4 regions of the Microbispora sp. CL1-1 genome follow, and region 1 is predicted to be linked to each of the others. Evidence: riboswitches for the same ligand, from Rfam matches in the RefSeq annotation. Region 1 holds a riboswitch; each other region holds the start of a gene.
What was found. Region 1 has a riboswitch for cyclic di-AMP ahead of HCK04_RS15385 (C40 family peptidase). Riboswitches for the same ligand answer to the same signal wherever they lie in the genome.
Positions count from the first base shown of each region.

Region 2: another riboswitch for cyclic di-AMP. It lies ahead of HCK04_RS17575 (GH25 family lysozyme); the one in region 1 lies ahead of HCK04_RS15385 (C40 family peptidase).
Region 3: another riboswitch for cyclic di-AMP. It lies ahead of HCK04_RS00755 (C40 family peptidase); the one in region 1 lies ahead of HCK04_RS15385 (C40 family peptidase).
Region 4: another riboswitch for cyclic di-AMP. It lies ahead of HCK04_RS31575 (CHAP domain-containing protein); the one in region 1 lies ahead of HCK04_RS15385 (C40 family peptidase).

Region 1 covers NZ_JAATEK010000010.1:169,242-173,444, reverse strand. The annotation lists gene HCK04_RS15395 (hypothetical protein) at 1-265, shown strand, start outside; gene HCK04_RS15390 (hypothetical protein) at 340-1,431, shown strand; cyclic di-AMP (ydaO/yuaA leader) riboswitch at 1,837-1,995, shown strand; gene HCK04_RS15385 (C40 family peptidase) at 2,229-2,639, shown strand; gene HCK04_RS43605 (MarR family winged helix-turn-helix transcriptional regulator) at 2,706-3,035, opposite strand; gene HCK04_RS15375 (alpha/beta hydrolase) at 3,131-3,775, shown strand; gene HCK04_RS15370 (YafY family protein) at 3,943-4,203, opposite strand, start outside.
Region 2 covers NZ_JAATEK010000013.1:36,972-41,174, reverse strand. The annotation lists gene secD (protein translocase subunit SecD) at 1-1,472, shown strand, start outside; gene HCK04_RS17575 (GH25 family lysozyme) at 1,569-2,294, opposite strand; cyclic di-AMP (ydaO/yuaA leader) riboswitch at 2,307-2,452, opposite strand; gene HCK04_RS42465 (hypothetical protein) at 2,713-2,880, opposite strand; gene HCK04_RS43635 (undecaprenyl diphosphate synthase family protein) at 2,917-3,171, shown strand; gene HCK04_RS42455 (hypothetical protein) at 3,521-4,198, shown strand.
Region 3 covers NZ_JAATEK010000001.1:160,094-164,296, reverse strand. The annotation lists gene HCK04_RS00765 (glycosyltransferase family 4 protein) at 1-1,011, opposite strand, end outside; gene HCK04_RS00760 (hypothetical protein) at 1,105-2,013, opposite strand; gene HCK04_RS00755 (C40 family peptidase) at 2,118-2,738, opposite strand; cyclic di-AMP (ydaO/yuaA leader) riboswitch at 2,806-2,964, opposite strand; gene HCK04_RS00750 (C40 family peptidase) at 3,278-4,203, opposite strand, start outside.
Region 4 covers NZ_JAATEK010000037.1:52,824-57,026, reverse strand. The annotation lists gene HCK04_RS31590 (excinuclease ABC subunit UvrA) at 1-87, shown strand, start outside; gene HCK04_RS31585 (SDR family oxidoreductase) at 388-957, opposite strand; gene HCK04_RS31580 (metalloregulator ArsR/SmtB family transcription factor) at 1,240-1,587, opposite strand; gene HCK04_RS31575 (CHAP domain-containing protein) at 1,736-2,410, opposite strand; cyclic di-AMP (ydaO/yuaA leader) riboswitch at 2,425-2,558, opposite strand; gene HCK04_RS31570 (SDR family oxidoreductase) at 2,881-3,780, opposite strand; gene HCK04_RS31565 (TetR/AcrR family transcriptional regulator) at 3,907-4,203, shown strand, end outside.

The sequences.
Region 1 (4,203 bases):
GCTGCGCCTGGTCGACCTGCGCACCGGCAAGGCGAGCCGCACCGTGACCGTACGGCTCCCGCGCGGGCGGCGGATCGACGACCTCGACTTCGACAAGGCGGGACACCTGGTCGTCCGGTCGAAGACCGAAACCGGAGTGACGGTCTACCGGGTCTCGAAGACGACCGGCGTGGTGACGCGGGTGCGGAGCCTGGTCAGGCCCGACGCGAAGATCTGGGTGCTCCCCGGTGACGACGCGTACGAGCCGTGGACGGAGAAGAAGTGACTCCGGCCCTTCCGCGACGTGTGAACGACTCCCCTCGGTCAAACGTCGTACTGGTGAGCGGAAGGGGAAGCATCGTGCGCACCGTACTCGTCTCGGGCATATCGGCGATCGGGCTGGCGTTCCTGCCGGCCGCGGCGGCCTCGGGAGCGGCCCACCAGGGCGGCCAGGCCGGGGAGACCGCGCCCACGTGGCGGCTGGCCAAGGTGAACACCCTGCCCGGGGACGACGTGCTCGACGACGTGACGGTCCTCGGCAACGGGTCGGTGTGGGCGGCCGGCCACCGGGTCGTGAACGGCACGCGGCGGGGCCTGGTCGAGCGGTTCGACGGCCGATCGTGGAAGGTGCTCCCCGGCAGCCCGTCGTACGAGCTGACGGCCGTGACCGCCGGCTCGGACAAGAACGTGTGGGTCTTCGGCCCGGGGAAGGCGAGCCGGTGGAACGGCCGGACATGGACCACCTTCTCGCTCGGCAGCGGCTTCTCCACGACGGACGCCGACGGCACGGGCGCGAAGGACGTCTGGGCGGTCGCCGACTCCTCGGCCTCGGCCAGGCACTGGAACGGGTCGTCGTGGCGGAGCGTCCCGCTGCCGGCCCACGCCGCCGCCGTCGACGCGTACAAGGCCGGTGACGTCTGGGCGGCGGGGGCCAAGGGCACCCGTCCCGCGATCATGCGGTGGAACGGGAAGTCCTGGGCGCTGGTGCCCACCCCCGCGATCAAACTGCCCGCTCGCGACGCCGCCGCGGTGCTCACCGACATCGCCGTCCTCGGCCCCCGCAACGTGTGGGCCGTCGGCGGCGTGAGCTGGGAGGGCGCCGACGACCAGGGCGACGACAAGATCTACGACCGCCCCCTGGTCATGCACTGGAACGGCCGCTCGTGGACCGCCTCGGTCGGCGCCGTCAACGCCCAGCCGTACACGGAGGTGGAGCCCGACGGCGCGGGCGGCGTGTGGATCGTGCAGAGCGACTGGAACTCCACCCTGTGGCATGTCACGGGTTCGACGTGGCGGAGCACCCCGATCCCCCGGAAGGCCGGCACCGACGCCGCCCTGTTCTCGATCGCGCGCAGGCCCGGGACGACGACGCTGTGGGGCGCCGGGTTCACCGCGCCGCAGGGCGACCCCGACGACCCCTCCGCCAACGGCGCCTTCTGGCGTACGAACTAGCCATCCGGCAGGTCACGCCCGCTCGTGCAGGGCGGCAGCCGGGCGGCGCAAGCGACGATCAACGCCCCCCGGACCACAGGCGGGCAGCCGAGGGGCCGAAGGCCGCCAGGGTCAGGATGTACGCCGCCGACAGGGCTTACTCGCCTTCCTCCGCAGGTCAGGCCCACCATGGGACGAGCGTGACCAGCGCCACATCTCTTCCGCAGATGCACTCTGACCTGCAACTTCGCGCATTTGATCCCTTTTATGCGCTTCTTATCCTTTTGATGCTCTTTGCGGATATATGGGGCTCTTGGTAGTTTCCTTGCCCATCGGCGGGATCCACGTGACCTCGTCGTTACGAACCCGGCCCCGCCGGGTTCGACCATCCACAGTCGCCGTCGCCCCGCCTCTCCGCCCCCCTGGGCGCCGGTGATGCCGAATCCGAGCAGCTAGGAGGCTCGGAGCCGGGGAACCAATCGACCTTCGACGAAGGTCTGGGGTGAATCGGCGCGCCGGCGCCGTAGGGCGATCTTCCCTGCCCGAATCCGTCAGCTAACCCGGTAGGCGCAAGCGGAAGACCAAAGGGAGAGATCCTCCTGTCCACCAACTCCACCACTCTGCTCCGCATCGCCTGCGTCACGATCGGTAGCGCGGCGCTCACCGCGTCGGCCGGAGCATTGAGCGCACTCCCCGCAGCCGCCGCGTCCGCGACGGTGACATCCCCACCCCCGGCCCCCGCCCCCGCCCCCGCCCTCACCTCGGCGGTCATCCCGCCCGTGCCCCCCACAACGACCACCCCCCTGCATCCCGCGCCCGTGGCCGAGAACTCCGCCACGAGGAAGCTCACCAAGGCGGCTCTCCAGCAGGAGAAGGCCGAGCGCGCCATCAAGGTGGCGAAGAAGCAGCTCGGCGACCCGTACGTGTGGGGCGCCACGGGCCCAGGAGCGTTCGACTGCTCCGGGCTGGTCCAGTTCGCCTGGCGCAAGGCCGGCGTCAAGCTCCCGCGTACGACGTGGGCGATGCTCAGGCACGCCAAGAAGAGGGTCTCGCTGTCGCACCTCAAGCCCGGCGACCTCATCTTCACCAGTGGCGGCGGCCACGTGGGCATGTATCTCGGGCACAGGAAGGTGATCAGCGCCCCCCACAGCGGCGCGGTGGTCAGTGTCGACAGGCTCAACGCCTATTGGAGGGGCAGCTTCCTCACCGCCGTACGCCCCGGCGTCTGACCCGGGACGCCCTCGGTGGAGACGCGCCGCCGCGCAGCGCATCTCCGCCGAGGGCGTGGCCGGAGGCTACGCGTCCTCCACGACGAGGCGCCGGAGCAGGGCCAGCAGGGTCGCGCGGTCCGCGTCCGGCAGGGCGGTGTAGCACCTGGCGAGCACCTCGTCGGCGACCTTGTGCCCGGCTTCCAGGACCCGCTCGCCGGAAGGGGTGAGATGGTGCTCGATGCGCCTGCCGTGCCCGGGCCTGCGTTCGATCCATCCCTGGGCCACGAGCCGCCCGGCGAGGGTGCCGAAGGCCTGCTCGGTCTGGAACGTCGCCGCGGCCAGCTCCCGGGCCGACGCCCCGGGGGTACGGCTGATCGCCCGGAGGGCGTCCCACTGGGCGAGCGTCGCGCCGATCGCCGACAGCCCGCTCTCCAGGGCCCGGTGCTGCCGATATTGGACCTGTTTGACCGCCCGCCCGAGTTGTTGCAGATCGCGACCTGTCCCTCACCATGTCGGAGGCCGGCACCGGCAGACCGGCCCTGATCCTGCACGGCGGCGGCGGCCCCGCCACGGTCGCCGGGCTCGCCGGGCACCTCTCCCGGACGGCACACACCCTGACGCCCGTGCATCCCGGCTGGGACGGCACCGACCGTCCCCCGTGGCTCACCGGCATCGACGACCTCGCCCTCGCCTACCTGCACTGCCTGCATCGCCTGGGGTTGCGCGACGTTCTCGTCGCCGGCTCCTCCCTCGGCGGCTGGACCGCCGCCGAGATGGCCGTACGCGACACGGCGGGGATCATCACCGGGCTGGTGCTGGTCGACGCCGTGGGCGTGGACGTCCCCGGCGAGCCGATCCGCGACTTCTTCGCCCTGGACGCGCGCGGCGTGGCCGAATACGCCTGGCACGACTCGCAGCGCTTCTACGTCGACCCGGCCGGCGTCCCCGCCGACCAGCTCGCAGCCCGGGCGGCCGACATGGCCACCATGCGCACGCTGGCGGGCGACCCCTACATGCACGATCCCAAACTGCTCCGCCGGTTGCGGCACGTCGACGTGCCCGCGCTCCTGGTGTGGGGGAGAGCGACCGGATCGTCACCCCCGCCTACGGAGCCGCCTACGCCGGCGCCTTCGCCAACGGCCGGCTGGAGGTGATCCCGGAGGCCGGTCACCTGCCGCACATCGAACAGCCGGCGGCCACCTTCGCCGCGATCGACCGCCATCTGCACGCGGCCGGTTCGCCGGCGACCAGCGCTTAGCCCGCAGTCACCCGCCCGCAGTCACCCGCCCGCAGTCACCCGCCCGCAGTCACCCGCCCGCAGTCACTCTGCGGTCCTGCGGGCGGAAGCCGCGAGCCGGTCCGCGAGCGCCGCGACACGGTCGCGCAGCTCGTCCGGCCGCTCGATGACGAACGGCCGGTCGAGTGAGGCGAGCACCGGAGGCAGCCAGTCGAGCCGCTCCGCGCGCACCTCGACGCGGAGCCAGCCCTCGTCCCCGGGATCCGCCAGGGTCGCGACGGCGGCGGGAAGCCGGGCGCGGATCTGCTCGACCGTCCCCTGGATCCGCAGCACCACGTCGTACCG
Region 2 (4,203 bases), on a different contig from region 1:
CCCTCGGCGCCGACGCCATCGCGGCGAGCGCCAAGGCCGGCGTCGCCGGGGTGATCCTGACCGCGGTGTTCATCGGCATGGTCTACCGGCTGGTGGGCGTGCTGGCCGCGGTCGCGCTCGCCTGCTACGGCCTGATCTCGTACGCCGGGCTCGTGGCCATGGGGGCCACGCTCACGCTGCCCGGCCTGGCCGGGTTCGTCCTGGCGATCGGCATGGCGGTGGACGCCAACGTGCTGGTCTTCGAACGGGCCAGAGAGGAGTTCGGCGACGCGCCCCGGCGGGGCCTCAAGGCGGCACTCGACCGGGGCTTCAAGAACGCCTGGAGCGCGATCGCCGACTCCGGCATCACCACCCTGCTCGCCGCCGGGCTGCTGTTCTGGCTGGCCTCGGGGCCGGTGAAGGGCTTCGGCGTGACGCTGGCCATCGGCGTGCTGGCCTCGTTGGTCTCGGCCATGCTGATCACCCGGGTGCTCACCGCCGCGCTGATCGGCAGGATCGGCCCGCGGGCGTCCGGCATCGGCTCGATCGGCCGGGTCAGGACGTGGCTGACGCGGCGCGACCCGGACCTGATGCGGCGCGGGCGGCTGTGGCTCGCCGTCGCGGCCGGGCTGCTCGTGGTCGCGGGCGCGGGCCTGGTCACCCGCGGCCTCAACTACGGCGTCGAGTTCACCGGCGGCCGGATCGTGGAGTTCGGCACGAGCAGGCCCGTGGACGTCGCGGCGGCCAGGCAGGCGGTGGCGGACGCCGGGTTCCCCTCGGCCGTCGTGCAGCGGTCGGACGACGCGCTCTCGGTGCGCACCGGGCAGATCAGCGCCGACGACGTGGTCCGCATGGAGGAGGCGCTCGACCGGCGCGTGGGCGAGGTCGCCAAGCAGCGCGACGAGCTGATCGGGCCGAGCCTGGGCGAGGAGCTGCGCCGCAACGCGATCATCGCGCTCGCTGTCGCGCTCGCCGCACAGCTCGTCTATCTGGCGCTCCGGTTCCGGTGGACGTTCGGCACGGCGGCCGTGGCGGCGCTGTTCGTGGACGCGGCCGTCGTCGTCGGCGCGTTCGCCTGGATGGGCAGGCCGATCGACGGGGTGTTCCTGGCGGCGATGCTCACGATCATCGGTTATTCGGTCAACGACAAGGTCGTGCTGTTCGACCGGGTGCGCGAGCTGTGGCCGGTGCGCCGCCGCGAGCCGTTCGGCCGGGTGGTGAACGCCGCGATCCTGCAGACCGCGCCGCGCACGGTCAACACCGGGCTCGGGGCGCTGTTCATCCTGGCGGCGCTGGCGGTGTTCGGCGGCGACTCGCTGCGCGACTTCGCCGTCGCCCTCCTGATCGGCATCGTCGCCGGCACGCTGTCGTCGTCGTTCGTGGCCGGGCCGGTGGCGATCGCGCTGGAGCGGCGCTCCGGCCAGGCGCCGCCGGCTCCCGCCGCGCCCCGGGTCAGGCCCGTACGCCGCGACGACTCCGGCGCGGTGGTCTGAGGCCGGTACGGCTCCCGGCGCGTCCCCCGGGGCGGGCGATCCGCCCCGGGGGACGCCGGGCTGTCGGCGGCGCTGCCAGCGGCGTTATCGGCGGCGTTATCGGCGGCCGAGCGCGCGCAGCTGGGCGGGCGTCAGCGAGGAGACGTTCTGGTCGATGGGCTCATCGGTGTACTGGTGGATGGCCCAGGTCTTCCAGTCGGCGGGCGGCGTGATGTCGCCGGGGGCCTTGCTGTAGTGGGCCACCCACAGCGGGTACTGGCCGAGGCCGCGGCCGTACTTGTTGGCGAAGTTCCACCCGCTGTAGAACATCGGCCTGGTGCCGGTCTTGGCCGTCACATACTCCAGCCAGGTCTTGGCCCACTTGTTGACCTGCTCGACGGACTCGCCGTCCGCGGTCTCCAGGTCGAGGACCAGGATGTCGCCGGGCTTGCTCGGCTGCGAGTTCACCACGCTGAGGAAGTGGTCGGCCTCGGCGATGGGGTCGTTGGAGGGGTGGCCGTAGTGGTAGGCGCCGCGGACGATGCCCTTCTTGGCCAGCTCCCGCCAGTGCCGGGGGAAGGACGAGTCGACCCAGTCGGTCCCCTCGGTGGCCTTGATGAAGCCGAACTGCGCGCGGCTGTTCATCCAGTCGTGGTCGGCCTCGTAGCCGGAGACGTCCTGACCGTACGTGTGCGGGTTCGCGTACGCCGGGGCGGCGGGCAGAGCCACGGCCGCGGTGATGCCGGCCGTGGCGGCCGAGACCGCGAGGGTCGCCGCCGCGAGGGCGGAGCGCAGGCGCCGGCGCGAGTGCCGGCCCCCGAGGGAGAGCCGATGGGTGGACATGACGAGGTTGACTCCTTGCTTCCATGCCGCCTACCGGGTTAGCTGACGGGTTCGGGCAGGAAGTGCCCTACGGGCGCATCTGGGGGCCTGCGCTCCGATTCACCCCAAAGAGAGTGGGTCCCCGGCTCCACATGACGCGGATTCGGCGGCCGCGCGGTCATGGGACCACGCGGACCGGGCAACGACACGGCAAGGGATGGGTCGCCGGAGGCGGGTCGTTACCCCATACCGTGTGCCCTAAAGGTACACAATCCACCAGAATGGTGTAAACAGGACAAAACACGCCTTTACCTGGCACAACGCGGCAGCACCTGGTCCGGACCCGCTCGAAGTAAAAGCCGTGGCTAACAACGGTAAGTAGTCGATCTCTCACCGACTGTGCAAGTCTCGTCGCCGTGAGGGTGAGAAGCGTCCCCCGTCATGTGGCGTGCGTCATGGACGGGAACGGCAGGTGGGCCGCGCAGCGGTCCCTGCCCCACACCGAGGGGCATCGGGCGGCCGAGGCCGCTGTCCACGGCGGCCGCCGCGACATCGTCGAGGCCGCCAGGTCGCTGATCCGCGACGGCGTGCCGCCCGAGCAGGTCACCGAGGAGAGTTTCGCCCTTCGTCTGCCCCACCCGACATGCCGGAGGTCGACCTCGTCATCCGCACCTCCGGCGAACAGCGCATCTCCAACCTCATGCTCTGGCAGGTGGCGTACGCCGAATGGGTCTTCCCCCGGGTGCTGTGGCCCGACTTCCGTGCCGGGCACTTCTGGGAGTGCCTGGAGATCTACCGGCGGCGCCACCGCCGGTTCGGCGCCACACCGGCACCGATCTCGGCACCGATCTCGGCACCGGTCTCGGCACCGACACCGACAGGAAAGGGACGTCGATGAGTGACGCAGCACCGGGATCCATGCTCCACGAGCTGACCCGGCAGACGCGCTGGGGGCTGGTGGCGACCCGGGCCATCGTCCTGGAGGCCGCGCACCCGCAGATCGGCGCGGCGCTGATCACCAACTCGACCTTCGTCGCGCCCCCGTGGCGCCGGCTGCGCAACACCGTGCTCAGCGCGCAGCGCATAGTGGACCCCGACATCCGGGTGCGGCAGCGGGAGGCGGCCCGGCTCAACCGCCTCCACGCGCGCATCACCGGCACCGACGCCGAGGGCCGCCCGTTCAACGCCGCGGACTCCGAGGCGCGCGCCTGGGTGGTGGCGACGCTGTTCGAGTCCACGGTCACGATGTGCCGGTTGAGCGGCGAGTCCCTCGACGGTCCGGTCCTGGAAAGGCTGTACGCCGAGTTCCAGTCGTTCCTCACCCTCATGGACCCCTACGTGGGCAGGCTCCCAAGGCGGGGGCGCTCCTGCGCCTCCTCACACCCGGCCCGGAGGCGGCCGGCACCGCCACCACCTCCGCGGCCGCCACCGGGGGCTCCGCCGTACGATCCGCCGCGCGGTTCTTCTCCGAGGTCCTCGACCAGACCGGCGACGGCCACCTCGACTGGCCCGACCTCGCCGCGATGGCCAGGGAGATCGCCACCCGCCTCGACCTGGAGACTCAGGACGAGGACCGCCTGTTCGCGGCCTTCGCCGACTGGTGGCGGGAGCTGCAGCAGGAGCTGGACACCGACGGCGACGGACGCATCACCGGCCACGAGTACGCCGCGGCCTCCGCCGCCCTGGCCGGCCCGGCGCTCATCAGGATCGCCGAGGTACTGTTCGACGTCACCGACACCGATGACGACCAGACCATCGATGCTGAGGAGTACCGGTCTCTCTTCCGTACGGCGTTCGACCACGACTCGGGCGACGACGATGATGACGGGCGGCTGACCCGGGGTGAATTCGTCCGCCGGTTCCTCGGCTTCATGGCGGGCCGCCGGCACTCCGGCGGCTACGACCAGATGTTCGCCCAGGCCTGACGCGC
Region 3 (4,203 bases), on a different contig from region 1:
GTCGGCCAGCAGATCGCCCACCGCGGCGGCCACCGCCGTGTGCGACGTGCCGTCGACCACCAGGCCCGTCTCGCCGTGCCGTACGGCGTCGGGGGCGCCCCCGGAGGAGCCCGCGACCACGGGCAGCCCGGTGGCCGACGCCTCCAGATAGACGATGCCGAGGCCCTCCACGTCGAGCCCGCCGAACCTGCTGCGGCAGGGCATGGCGAACACGTCGCCCGCGTCGTAGTAGGCCGGGAGGGACGCCCAGGGCACGGACCCGGTGACGACCACCGAGCCGCGCAGGCCGGCCCCCGCCGCCGTCCGTTCCAGCGACCGCCGCAGCGGGCCGCCGCCGACCAGCAGCAGGACCGCGCCGGGAACCCGCCGCAGAACGAGCGGCCAGGCCCGCAGCAGCACGTCCTGGCCCTTGCGCGGCACCAGCCGGGAGACGCACACGACCACCGGCCGGTCGCCCAGGCCGAGGGACGCGCGGATCCGGTCGCCGCCCGCCCCCGGACGATAGAGGGTCGTGTCCACGCCGGGCGCGAGCCGTACGAGCCGGGAGGCGGGCACGACCCGGGCGATCCGGCGGCGGGTGTACTCGCCGAGATAGGTCACGATGTCGGCCCCCGCCCCGATGCGGCGCAGCAGGGCGCGCGCGCCCGGCAGGCGGGCCCACGACGCCTCGTGCCCGTGGGTGAGCATGACGATGCGGCCCGCGCCCGCGGCGCGCAGGCCGGGAGCCAGCAGCCCCAGCGGCGCCGCCGCGCCGAAGACGACGGTCGCGCCGTCCTCCACCAGCGCCGCCGCCCGTCGCGCCACCGCGCGGGTCGGCAGCATCAGCGAGGAGGGATGCCGGACCACCTCGTACGGCTGGCGGGCGTCGAACTCCTCACACCCCTTCCAGCGCGGGGCGTACACGACCACGGAGCCGGGCGGCCTGCGCACGGCGAGGCCGTGCACGAACGCCTGGATGCCGCCCGGTCTGGGCGGGAAGTCGTTCGTGACGATCAGCGTCCGCTTCGTCATCCTCACCCCCGCTGCCGGCGTGATCACGCGGTCCCCCCGCGCCGCCCGAGAACGCATTGTCGCAGTCCCGGCCGGGTCGTCGCGGTCGGACGATCAGGTCCGGGCGAGCTGCTCGCGCGACCACGACCGCCAGGCGCGGGTCAGGTCGCCGGCGGTCAGCCCGAGCTCCTCCCGCAGGGCGGCGCCGATCTCCTCGCGCAGCGCGGCGCGATAGAGGGCGACCAGCCTCGGCTCGCCGAACCGGGCCGCGATGTAGCGGCAGGCGAGCCACGCCTCCTCGTACGCCTGGGCGGGCCTGGCGGCGAAGTCGGCGGGCCCCGGCAGGCCGCCGAGCGCCGCCCTCCCGGCCGCGACGTCGGCGGCCAGCTCGGCGGCGACCGTACGGACCGGCAGCCCGCTGTCCAGGTAGCCCACGTAGTCGGCGAAGCCCTCCATGAGCCACATCGGCACCGTGCGGCGGCCGGCGGTCGCGACGTGCGTCAGCTCGTGGGTCATGACGACCAGGCGGCCGGTCGCGGACAGGCGGGCGAACGCGGCCGGCTGCACGATCACCCGGTCGCCGGTGGCGACGGCCGCCAGGCCGTCCACCTTCGCCGGCGCGGCCAGCACGGCGGCCTGCTCCTCGGTGCGCGGCACCAGGACCACCGCGCCGCCGAGCCCGCCCCAGACCCTCGTGACCGTACTGCCCGCGCGGCCGGCCAGCGCGGCGATCTCGGCGACCAGCGGCCGGGGCGACCCGACGACGACGGCGCGCTCGCCGCGGGCGACCGAGGCGCCGGTCCACATGCCGGGATGCTCGCGTACGGCGGCGCGGGCGTCGAGCCGCAGGGCGCGCAGCGGGTCGGGCGGCGCCGCGGCGGCGGGCCCGGCCAGCAGCGCGGCCAGCGCGACGGCCACGGCCGCGATCCGGCGGGGAGTGGCCCCGGCGGGTCCGGGCCGGCTCCGGCCGGCTCCGGCACGCACGCCCGGCGCGCACGCGGGCACGCCGCTCGTGACAGTCACGCCGTGCATGGTAGCCAGCGCATGTCACGGCCCCGCCCACCTCGGCGAGGTGGACGGGGCCGTAAGGACGGCGCCGGTCGAGGGGGCTTGGTGACCGGTGCCCGTCAGACGCCCGGCCGGACGGCACCCACGAAGGTGCTCCTCCGGTAGGCGTCCAGCTTGTCGATCCTGACCCGCGTGCCGCTGTGCGGGGCGTGGATCATCCTGTTGTGCCCGACGTACATGCCGACGTGGCCGCCGCCGCTGGTGAAGATGAGGTCACCGGGCTCGAAGTGCCCCCAGGACACCTTCTTCCTGACCGCGCTGCGGATGGACCACGTCGTGCGCGGCAGCCGTACGCCGGCCTTGCGCCAGGCGTACTGGACCAGGCCCGAGCAGTCGAACGCGCCCGGTCCCGTGGCTCCGTAGCGGTAGGGGTCGCCGATCTGCTTCTCGGCGGCCTTCACCGCGCGCCGGGCCCTGGCCCGCTGGAGCGAGGCCCTGCTGATCTTCCGCTTGGCGGTGTGCCTCTTGGTCCGCTTCTTCGCGGCGGCGTTGCGGGCGGCGGTCTTCGCGCTCTCCTCGGCGCCCGTCTTCGTGGCCGTCTTCGTGGCCGTCTTGGTGGCCGTCTTCGTCGCCGTGGCCGTCGTGACGACCGTGACCGTCGCCGGGTCGGCCGCCGGGTCGGCCGCCGTGCCGGCTGCCGCCGCCGGATGTGCTCCAGCGACACCTACGGATGCCGTCAACGCGGCACCACTAACGGCAATTCGGGCAAGACGGGACAGACTGGGGGTGGTAGACAGGATCTCTCCTCGAGTCTTCCGCTCACGCCTACCGGGTTAGCTGACGGGTTCGGGCGGGGAAGTCGCCCTACGGCGCGCGATGCGCCGATTCACCCCGGACCTTCGCGTGAAGGTCGGTGGTTCCCCGGCTCCGTGCCTCCTGACTGCACGGACTCGGCTGGCCATCGGCGTCGGGGGGATCCCACGGGGGAGGGTGATGAAGGACGCCGATGCCGCTGGATGACTGCGACCGGCCGGCCGGACCGGGACGCACGGCGGCGAGGCGTGCTCGCCGCGGCCCAGAAGCTACCCAGGACTCGCGGCGTTCGGCAAAGCGCTCCAGCCGGATAAAGATCGCATAACGAAGGCCGCGGAGAAGAAATCGCAGCTTACCCACACCGCGAATGCGCCAAATGTGACCCTGCCCACAATTTGCACAACAAGCGCCGATGGGGTCACATTTGCCGCGTCAGTCACAGATCGTCACGGAGACGGCGGGACCGTCAGGGGCGCACGGCTCCGATCGCGTGATACTCGGCGAGTGTGACGACTTTCACAACATCGCCGGTCTGCGGGGCATGAACGACCTTCCCGTCGCCGGCGTAGATGCCGACGTGCCCGTATCCGGCGTGCCAGAGCAGGTCGCCCGGCTGGAGGTCGTCGAGCGAGACCCGGCGGCTCGCGCCCCAGGCCCACTGCTCGTAGCTCGTCCGGGGCAGCCGGACGCCCGCCGCCGCCCACGCGGCCTGCACGAGCCCGGAGCAGTCCCAGGCGCCCGGTCCGGTGCCCCCGTAGCGGTAGGGCTTGCCGATCTGCTTGTAGGCGAACTGGAGGGCGGCCAGCGCGTTGCCGGACGCCGGCCCGTTGTAGACGACGCCGGCGCTGTTGGGGTTGCCGGGGTTGAACGTCCCGAGCGAGCGCAGCAGCTTCATCTGCTCCCGGACGAGCTTGTCGACCTTCTCCTTCTCGTCCGCCAGCTCGTCCTTGACGTCGGCGGCCTCCTTGTAGACCTGCTTGCTCTGGTTGCGGCGGTTCTTGAGGTCCTTGATGGCGCCCTCGTACGCCTTGAGCCGCCCGGCCCGCTCGGCCGACATGTGGTTGAGCGTGGCGAGGCCGCTGAGCATGGCGTCGGGGTTGGAGCTGTAGAAGACGCCGCCCCACGACCCCATGTCGCCGACCTGGTAGCTGCTGACGGCCATCGAGACCAGCCCGGAGCGTAGCTCCTCGACCCGGGCGTTCTGCTTCTTGTAGTCCTCGTTGATCGTGAGGTACTTCTGCCGGGCCTTCTTCCACTTCTCGTTGGCCGCGTTATAACGGTCCACGAGCTGGTCGGCCTGCGCGTTGAGCTTGCTCAGCTTCGCTTTCACCTGCGCGACAGTGGGCTTCGGATCCGCCTGCGCGCCCGTCATCGGAGTGAGCAGGACCACGG
Region 4 (4,203 bases), on a different contig from region 1:
ATCGTCTTCGAAGGCACCCCGGCCGACCTCGTCGCCGCCCGCTCCACCCTCACCGGCGAGCACCTCGCGGCCTACGTCGGCGCCTGACCTCGGCCTGTCGCGAATGCCGGTCCGGGCCCGAGGCCCGCCCAAGCTGAGCACGCGACAGCAGGCCGAACCAGTGCGCGTGCCACCCGCGATCACCGTCGCCGACCTGATGGGTTCGCCATCGGAATGGCGACGGTGTACCGCAACTCTCTAAGCGCGCAGGCCCGCCGACAACCGCAGGCCCGTCGGCCGGTGGAGCTCGGACATGAGCGCGACCGCCTCATCAGCGTATTCCCCCGGGCTGTGACCTGGGTCGACGTCATCAACCTGGGGTTTGAGCCGCACTCCCTGTTCTGAGGGTCACGAAGCCGTGGAGAACTGGGCCGGTAGGCCGTCCAGCAACTGACTCAGCAGCCCGTATCCGCCATCGACCCGGATCACCTGGCCGGTGACCGTGGCGAACGCGCCGTCCACGAGCGCGGCGATCGGGCGAGCCAAATCCTGCGGCCGCAGCATCGTGCCGGTCACCGACCGGTCACCGAAGTGGCGCCGGATGCCATCGGTGAACACCTCAGCGGTGGCATCGGTACGAACCGCGCCAGGGGCGACGGCATTGACGGTGATGCCGTCCCGTATGGTCTCGCCGGCGATCTGCTGGGCGAAGGCGTTCACCGCGGCTTTGGCAGTGGACTGGGCGGCACTGCCGATGATCAGCTCGGCCGCGGTAGCGGAGACGTAGACGATCCGGCCGGACCGCCGCCGGCGCATGACCGGCAGCACCCGCCGGGTCAGGTGGTATATGCCGGCCAGCTCATCGCTGATCTTGGCTGCGAACGCCTCCCACGGCACATGCTCCAGCGGGCCGAAAGGCGGCGCCGCGGTGTGGGCGTTGCCCACAAGCACGTCGATCCGCCCGTGCTCGGCGACCACCCGGTACCAGCATGGTCACCTGGGCTTCGTCGGTCACGTCGGCCTGTACCGCCTGCGCGGCGCCGATCTGCTTGACCACCAGCTCCGCGGAGTCGGCGTCTCTCAGATAGTTGACTATCACGTGATAGCCGAGCCGGCCCAACTCGAGCGCGGTCGCGGCTCCGATTCCCCGGCCGGCTCCGCTAACCAGCGCCCAGCAGCGCTATGACCACGGCGTGACTCCTGCCGGCCAGGTGATTCTGAGCCAATAATGCAGATTGCGGCGATCTGCACGCGCACGGCTTACGGACGGGCGTCGTCCCGGAGTCGGCGCTCGCGCCTGCCGCGGGCGAGTTCGGTGCCCAGGGCGTCGAGGCGCTGGTTCCAGAAGCGGCGGAAGTGGTCGAGCCAGGTGTCGACCTCGCGGAGCGGCGCCGGGTCGACGGCGTAAAGGCGCCGGGTGCCCTCGGCCCGGACCGTCGCGAAACCGCTCTCCCGCAGCACGCGCAGGTGCTGGGACACCCCGGGCTGGGAGATCCCGAACTCCTCCTGCACGATCGCGCCGATCTCCCCGGCGGGGCGCTCGCCCTCCGCGAGCAGTTCCAGGATCCGGCGGCGCACCGGATCGCCGAGGACGTCGAACGCGTGCATGCCGTCAGGCTCGCAGCTCGCGCTCGCGTAGGTCAATTCGGCAGGAGCCCTACGCTCCCGGCCAGGACGGCGAAGCGCGCCGGGATCACCGGCGCGCTTGTGGGCCGTCGTCGGAACGACGATGGATCGTCCGCCAGAAGGCCGTCCGTCAGGAGGAGGCGGACAGGTCCCCGGGGTACATCGGGTAGCCGTATCCCGCCACCTGCCAGGTGGGACGGGTGCGGGCCTCGACGGCGCCGCCGTCGCCCGTGTTGCCCTCGATGGTCTGGATCGTTCCGTCGCCGTTGTCCTTGACGACGAACCCGACGTGGTTGATGTCGTCGATGTGCTTGCTGCCGCTCCAGGCGAAGAACACCACCGCGCCCGGCTTGGGCGTGTGACCCCAGCGGCCGTGGTCGGCGAACCACTGCGCGTGCTTCACGGTGTACGCGTCGGCGCCCATCACCGGGCCGATGCCGAGCTGCTGGCCCACCCAGGACACGAACATGTCGCACCAGGGGGCGTTGAGGTAGTCGGCGAGCTTGCCGCCGTCGCGGGCGAGGGTCTCGCGGGCGCGCGGCGTGGACATGTACCACTCCTGGAACTTGGTGCCGCCGCCCTTGGCGTTCTCGCTGATCCCGATCTGGCTCCTGGCCAGCTTCAGCACGTCGGCCGAGGTGATCTTGGGCAGCCTGGCGGCGATCTCCGGCATGGACTGCGCGGTCGCCGGACCCTTCCCGGTCGCCGGGTTGTCCGCGTGCGCCGCGGGCGCCGCGATCAGCACGGCCGAGGCGAGGGCTCCGCCCGCGAGGGCAGCGCGGACCCAAGTGGTGAAGACGTGCATGGTGGGGCGTTCTCCCTTACTTCCATGCCACCTACCGGGTTAGCTGACGGGTTCGGGCTGGAAGTCGCCCTACGGCACGCATGCCGATTCACCCCAGGAGAGGTGGGTCCCCGGCTCCGCGCGGACGCGGACTCGGCGGCCGGGCGGCAGGCCGGGATGGCCGGCCGCGTCGGTCTGAGGAGGGCTTCTTGACCATTGAGATGAGCAAGTGCGCCCTGAGCTGCCTAAAAGCTAATAGACCAGGTCAGACCGGTCAAGTAACTACAAGAGGGATTTTACCCGTCAAGTCCGGTACAAAGCGGACGGCAAGGGTACGGTGAGGCGGCCCCCGATCAGCGGGACCCCGCCCCTGACGGCGATCCCGCGCTGCCCCGCCCTCCGCCGCGGGCCCGGCGCGGGGGCGCTACCCCCGCGCCGGGACCCGGAAAAATCTCCCGGCCTCGCTTGACGCGCCCTTGGTCGCGGCGTCGTCAACGGGAGATCGCGTACGCGCCCGTGTCGAGGTCGTCGACGAGGGCCGGGCCGGTGGGCGTCCACCCGAGGAGGGTGCGCGTCGCGGTGCTGGTCGCCGCGAGGTCCATGCCGAAGAAGTTGCCGATCCACCCGAAGTGGTCCGGCACGTCTCCGGGGGCGATCGAGGCGACGGGAAGGCCGAACGCGCGGCCGATCGCCTCCGCGATCACGCGGGTCGGGACGCCTTCCTCGGCGACGGCGTGCAGCCGCGCGCCCGCGGGCGCCTTCTCCAGGCCGAGTGCGACCATGCGGGCGGCGTCGCGCACGTGCACGGCGGACCAGCGGTTGGCGCCGTCGCCCGGGTAACCCGAAACGCCCTTCTCGCGGGCGATCGCGGCGAGGATCGCGATGAAGCCGTGGTCGCCGGTGCCGTGCACGGTCGGCGCGAAGCGCAGGCTCACGGTGTGCACGCCACGCTCGACGAACTCCAGCGCCAGGTTCTCGCTCCCGCCGCGGGGCGAATCGGGGCCGTGGAACGGCGACGGGTCGTCCTCGGTGGCGGGCCGGCCCGGGGCGAAACCGGCGAGTCCCGAGGCGAGCAGGAACGGACGACCGGTTCCCTCCAGCGCCTCGCCGATGGTCTGCACGGCGGCTCGTTCGGTCGCCGCCGTGCCGGCCGGGTCGGACCAGTCGTGCTTGTTCGCGAGATGGATGACGGCGTCGGCGTCCCGGGCGCCCAGGCGGATGCCGTCGAGATCGTCGAGGTCGCCGCGGCGGACCCGGGCCCCCTTGCCCTCCAGGGCGGCGGCGGACGCGTCCGACCTCGCCAGTCCGATGACCTCGTGACCGGCGGCGAGCAGCTCATCGGTCACCGCGGAGCCGATCCATCCGGAGGCTCCGGTGACGAAAACACGCATGAGGAATCTCCTTCGGCGCACCGCCGGCAGGGCGGAGCGACTTCCCGAAAAACTGATGTCTGTGACTGACGTCAGTCACAGACATTACGGTACTCCTTCGTGGCCGTCATCACTACACTTGATCGCATGACGCGTTGGGCGCCCGGGGCCGCCGAGCGGCTGCAGGAGGCCGCGCTCGAACTGTTCGCGACCCACGGGTTCGAGCAGACGACCGCCACGGACATCGCACAGTCCGTCGGCCTGACCGAGCGCACCTTCTACCGCCACTTCAGCGACAAGCGCGAGGTCCTCTTCCACAACCAGCACCTGTTCACCCAGGCGTTCCTCGCCGGTGTGGAGGCCGCGCCGCCGGACGCGTCGCCGATCGAGATCGTCGCCTGCGCCCTGCGGTCCGCGACGTCCTTCTTCCCGGACGAGCGCCGG